2 regions of the Arenibacter antarcticus genome follow, and region 2 is predicted to be linked to the other one. Evidence: riboswitches for the same ligand, from Rfam matches in the RefSeq annotation. Region 2 holds a riboswitch; the other holds the start of a gene.
The links. Region 2 has a riboswitch for thiamine pyrophosphate ahead of pnuC (nicotinamide riboside transporter PnuC). Riboswitches for the same ligand answer to the same signal wherever they lie in the genome.

Region 1 (3,203 bases), 210 kb from region 2:
CCACCTAGAATTACATCTAAACCTTCATTTCGATAATTGACAGAAAATGTTGTACCATAAAAGTCATTTTCCAACCACCTTCTACGGATCAAATCGGTTGCACTTACTGTTTCCCCGTCCTTATCAAAAGGGGTTATCCCATAAGTACTAAAATCATCATCTTCCTTATACTGTTCAAAATATCCTTCCCCGCGAGTGTAGTGCAAGGCTAGATTAGTGCTCCAGCTATCCGAAAGTTTTTGGTTCCAATGCAATTGAAAGTGATTCTGCTTATAGTCGTCCACCTCATTATCATAAAATTGGGTAACTCCATTTTCATCCGTATACTCTCCTGCAGTGTTGTAGGTGCGATTGTCGGCTAACTGCACCTTATCAATTCCGTTCCACGCCTGGTAGGTGGTTTGATGGCCCCCGAACATTAATGCCTTGATCAAGGTGCGATCATCCAAATAAGATCCTTGCAAAAAGTAGGAATTCAACTCAGAGGATGCCCTATCTATATACCCATCGGAGGTAATTCTGGACAATCGACCAGAAATCTCTATATGATCGTTAAGCACACCGGTGCTAAACTTTAAATTGTTCTTTAGCGTATTAAAACTGCCGACGGAAGAATTAATTTCACCATAAGCTTCATTGGAGACGGCATCGGTCAGGATATTTAAACTGGCCCCAAATGCTCCGGATCCGTTAGTGGAAGTCCCTACTCCCCTTTGTAGCTGAAGGCTTTGGGTAGAAGAGGCGAAATCGGGCATATTCACCCAAAACGATCCATGTGATTCGGAATCGTTGTACGGAATTCCGTTGATGGTCACGTTTACTCGGGTTCCATCACTACCCCTTACCCTGATCCCGGTATAACCAACTCCTGCCCCAGCATCTGATGTGGTAACCACTGCAGGCAGAAAATTCATTAGGATCGGAATATCCTGACCTAAATTCCTGGATTGGATCTGTTTCTTAGTAAGATTGGTGAAAGTAACAGGCGACTCTTTCGTAACGCGAATCGCAGATACCAAAACTTCATCTAAAGCAATTTGACTGCCTTCTAAAGAATCTTTTGGTTTTTCTTGGCCGAAGGCCGATAATACGACACCAAACATGGCAGCCGTTGTGAACATAGTTTTCATTCGTAATACATTTGTTACGAATAAAAGGGGCTATTATTCTTGTTAAAAATTGATTTTTGTTTTTTCCCGACCAAAAATTGTATCGAAAATAAAACGTAAGAAATTCCCGAACGCGATTTTCGCATCCCTTGGCAGCATTACCTGCCCAGGTTCCTTGGGTATAATCTCAGCCTACCGTAGCAAGCACCCCTTTGAGATGGGCACAAATCTACATCCCCTAAAATCAATTTCAAAATTAAAATCCACTTTTAATAATTAACTTTTTTTATAGACAGATAGAGGTGCAAAACCGTATTTTAGAAGCGGCACATTACACAGTAATTCAAAAATGAACAAAAGCAAAAACAAGTTTACCATCAAAATAATGTTCAGCTATTTTATGCTAGGAATATTAGCCTTAGTTGTCGGGTATTTCATAGTATCTGAAATAAAGGTATACGTATCTACTGAAATTAATGCTGAAAATGACTCCAAACTATTAAAAACAGGCTCTTTACTTACCGAATTATATCAGGCGGAAAGTCTCTCTAAATTGGCGCTTCAAAAAAAGACCTCTAAAAGTTTTACCGCCTACACCCAAAAGATAGATTCAATTTTTATCTCTATAGACTCCGTAAAACTACTGACTGACAATGACTATCAAAAAAAATTATTGGACAGTGTACAGGTATTGCTTAAAAAAAAGGTATTCAACAGCAATGAACTTTTACGATTAAAACGGAATAGCGAGGACAACAGTTCCATAGACAATGCCCTATTAGAACTAAGCAAAATTGAACAATCCATGGGAAAGCTCCCCCCAGAGAGTTTTAACCCAAACTACGCTGACTTACCAGAAAAATCTCGTGAAATTTTAAAAAATTACGCCGACTACCTCAGTGATAATGTCCCAAAAGATTCGCGAGACCGTGCTACGGCCTTAGAGATAGATTCCATTATTACCGCTTCAAAATTGCTATTGCAGGAAGCCAAACAGCAAAAAATTCAGACCTTCCGAACTTTAGCACAAAAAGAGATGGAACTCAGCAGGGCCGATCTGGAAATTTCTCAACAATTAAGAAGTATCATTTCCGCTTTTGAACAGGAAGTGATGGCGAAATCGTATGACGACAACTTAAAAAAACAGGACGCCCTTAAACGTAGTATACGGCTTGCCAGTGTTGCAGCCTTACTGGGATTTGCCATTGTAGGGCTCTTCACCTTTCTTATCACCAAGGATTATTGGAAGGTCCAATTGTTTCGGGAACAGTTGGAAAAAGAAAAGAAATTTTCTGAATCCCTATTAAAAAGCAGGGAACAACTAATAGCCACTGTAAGTCACGACCTCCGAACTCCGCTCAATACCATTACTGGGTATTCCGAATTGATGGAAACTACCGGGCTAACGGGACTACAGGTTTCCTATCTAAAAAATGTAAAATCGGCCTCCCATTACGTAGATAGCTTAGTAAACGATTTATTGGATTTTTCCAAGTTGGAGGCTGGAAAATTAAAAATTGAAAAATCTCCTTTTATATTAGTCGATCTTATCACTGAGACCGCCGAAAACTTAAAGGAACTTAATACTAGAAAGAAGATTGTATTACAATTGGAACTGGATCCCCGTTTAAATAATCCGGTATTAGGCGATGCCTTTAGGGTCCGACAAATTCTGACCAATCTAATCGGGAACGCTTATAAATTTACGGAGGAAGGTTTTGTGAAGATCACGGCAAAAATCATTCAGGAATCAGGCGACACCTACAAAACCCGAATTCAGATAATCGATTCAGGAATTGGAATAAAAAGAGAAAAACAAGAACAAATCTTTAAGGAATTTACTCAGGCCGAAGACCATACCGATAAAAAATACGGAGGTTATGGATTGGGACTTACCATTTCTAAAAAGCTCACGGAACTATTAGGTGGTAAGATTAGCTTAAATAGTCAGGAAGGAAAAGGCAGTACCTTTATAATTGAAATTCCTTTTGAGCTCGCTCAACTCCCCCTTGAAAAAAATGATATAATAGAAATATTACCACAAGACAACCTATCGCTACTAATTCTAGACGATGATCCGGCCATGTTAAAACT
Region 2 (3,203 bases):
TACAGCCTCAGAATGGATGTGTTGCAAAAAACCCTCAGCATACGAATTTTGATCCGTAATAGTAGTTTCAATGGCCTGGGCAAAGGAGATCATTTTCATATTGGCCTGCTGAAGGCGCATTTCAAAAGTAGCCAACTGTTCCTTGGTTATAAGCCCACTAGCACCCTCAAGAAAATGCGCAGCCATTCCAATATAATTGGCCCATAGGGTTAAATCGGCAAAAGCAGAAAATGGAATTTTAAAGATCGGATAATCTAGGTTCACCTGATTGTAAACAAAGCTGTATTTTTCATCAACCACAACCTCTTTTACATCAAAGGAATGCGTCACAGATGCCTTTAAACCCATGGTATTCCAATTCTCCAAAATTTCTACCTCATTTTTAGGGAGTAGAAAAGAGCGAATCATGGGTGAGCCATCCTTATTGCGTAATTCCTCCCCATGCTCCAAAATCTTTGCGTTCAGCGTAAAATGAGTAAGATAGGATGCTCCGGTGGCGTAATGCCATCTCCCAGAAATAGTATAGAAATCACCCTGTTTTACTGCAGTTCCAAACACTCCGCCGCTACCGCCAAAGCATACTGGGGTTTCCGTAGCGCCAAAAATTTCACGGGCCACCTGAGGCTGCAGATTTCCAACAAAAAAATTGGCACCACTGCACAGGGTTACAGTCCACCCCAAACTTCCGTCTATCTTTGCCAAGGACTGTAGTAGCCCCAATCCTTCCACGAGAGTCATTTGCAATCCGCCTAAGTTTTTTGGAACCCAAAGATTCCAAAGATTTTCCTTTTGGATCCAATTTAAAATTTCCGGAGGGAACTGATCTGCATTAAAGCAGAGCGCCCTAAGCTGCTCTATATTCTTCTTGTCTTTCATTTCTAACAATTGTTCGCCATTTTAAATACCCTGAAGTTCCAACCAAAAATAGAAATATGGTTAAGCCTGCATAAATGTAAAGGCCTTTATAAAAAAGCAGGGGAATGGAGATGATATTACTTATATTGAGATAGATCCAGTTCTCTAATTTTCGTTTGGCCATTAGCCACATTCCTGCCCAGGCAAATGCAACTACAATGGCATCCCAAAAGGGAACATCCGAATTGGTATGGTACCTCAACCAATAGGCCATCAAAAGAAAACAGCCCAATACGATCCAGAGGGCCTTTACATGTTCCCCTGTGTTGGAAATGGAAATCGGGCTTACTTCTTTTTGCTTTCCAAATTTCCAATACACCCAGCCGTAAATACTCATTACAAAATAATATAGACTCAATAGTATATCTGCATAGAGCTTGGAGTGATACAGTACATATATCCCCAGTATAATGGCCACTATTCCAAATAAATAATTGTGAACATTGTTATTCCTTGCTAGTAGTACCTGTACAATTCCGAAAGCCGTGCCCAATGCTTCCAACCAAGTAAGTTGTGTAAAAAAATCCTCAATCATTGTTCTTTTTTTGTGCAATGAAACGGGACGATGAACCAAGAGAAGAATTACAGATTTACAAATCCATAATTAGAAATCCCTACGCCGGCATTATCCGGATCAGGTACAGAGTTTTGGTACTCTTGGGTATCATCTCAGCCTACTACAATTTGCAAGCACCCCATTAAGGCAGCAAAGCTATGATTATTCTGAGGATAAATTAAGAAGGATGTGCGAAAAATTATATAAAAACACAAAACCGTTTACTTCAATATTGAAATTTTCATTCATAAATTAAATTCTAATACTATCTTTAGCTCCTTATTAAAATCCTTGAAATCAATTTTATGAAGAACATTATTGCTAAACGTATTGTACCCTTGTCCATAATTACAATATTGGCATTATTCAGCACCCAATGCAAACAGAATTCCAAAAACAAAGTGCAACCCCCAATAAATGAAACGGCAATAGTAATTCCCGATGGATTTTCTATTGAAGTAATCGCCAAAGATTTAGGAAACCTAAGACATATGACGGTTTCCAAAAATGGAGATATTTACATTAATAGGGCTACCCTAAAAGATGAAAAGGGAATTGTACTATTAAAAGACACGGACCAGGACGGGACTATTGACGACAAAATAGCGTTTAGTGATTTTCCAGGGACCGGAATACTGATAAAAAACGGTTATCTATACACCTCCTCCAATTCTGCGATTTACCGTTACAAATTAAACGAGAAAGAAGAAATTATTGATATTGATAATCCCGAAAAGATAGTGGACGGAATGGCGGACAAAGGCATAGACAATGCCAAATCTTTTGTGATGGATGACCAATCCAATATTTATGTAACCATAGGCTCTTGGAACGATTCCTGTCGCGAAGAAGGTTCTGGCAAGGGTATAATGCCCTGTACTATCCTAGATTCCGCTGGCGGAATTTGGCAATTTAATGCCAACAAGCTAAATCAGTCCTTGGCAGATGGAAAACGATATGCCACCGGAATTAAAAATGCCGTGGCCACAGCTTGGAATTTTAAGACCAACTCCCTGTTTGCAGCGGTCCATGGTCGCGGAGCTTTTCATGATTATTACCCTGAGCATTATACCCCAAAGCACAGTGCGGAACTGCCTGCTGAAGTACTATATGAATTGCATGAAGGCGATGATGCCGGTTGGCCCTACGTCTATTATGATCAGTTTAAGAAACAGAAAATGCTCGCCCCGGAATACGGTGGTGACGGAGAAAAAACGGCAGGCGAAGAAGCCATAGATCCTGTTATGGCGTTTCCAGCACATTTGGCACCCAACGACCTTTTGTTTTATACTGGAACCATGTTCCCCGAAAAATATAGAAATGGCGCCTTTATTGCCTTTCACGGGCAATCTCCTGAACTAAAAAAAGGATACTTTGTGGCCTTTGCCCCTTTTAAAGATGGGAAGCCGGTAGGCGACTGGGAGATATTCGCCGACAACTTCGCCGGAATAGATTTGGCCAACCCCAGCGGCCCTATAAAATACAGACCCTGTGGTTTGGCCCAAGGTCCCAACGGGGAGCTTTACGTAACGGAAGACCTCAACGGAACCGTTTTTAAAATCACGCATTAAGCGCAACAACAATACAAATCAAAAAAGGCTTCCAAGAAATTGGAAGCCTTTTTGTTTGATTAGCTGAGATTCATAGTTATACTAGTCCCAAATGCTCAGCTTTTAGTACTCCAAATGGAACTTTCAAAATTAACATTTTTAAAAACCTGCAATTCTAAAAA

Region 1: another riboswitch for thiamine pyrophosphate. It lies ahead of KCTC52924_RS08015 (TonB-dependent receptor); the one in region 2 lies ahead of pnuC (nicotinamide riboside transporter PnuC).

Annotation. Positions count from the first base shown of each region.
Region 1 is NZ_CP166679.1:1,960,908-1,964,110, reverse strand. Features, by position in the region: gene KCTC52924_RS08015 (TonB-dependent receptor) at 1-1,121, opposite strand, end outside; TPP riboswitch at 1,238-1,332, opposite strand; gene KCTC52924_RS08010 (ATP-binding protein) at 1,459-3,203, shown strand, end outside.
Region 2 is NZ_CP166679.1:1,747,644-1,750,846, reverse strand. Features, by position in the region: gene KCTC52924_RS07215 (acyl-CoA dehydrogenase) at 1-876, opposite strand, end outside; gene pnuC (nicotinamide riboside transporter PnuC) at 845-1,450, opposite strand; TPP riboswitch at 1,510-1,622, opposite strand; gene KCTC52924_RS07205 (sorbosone dehydrogenase family protein) at 1,777-3,042, shown strand.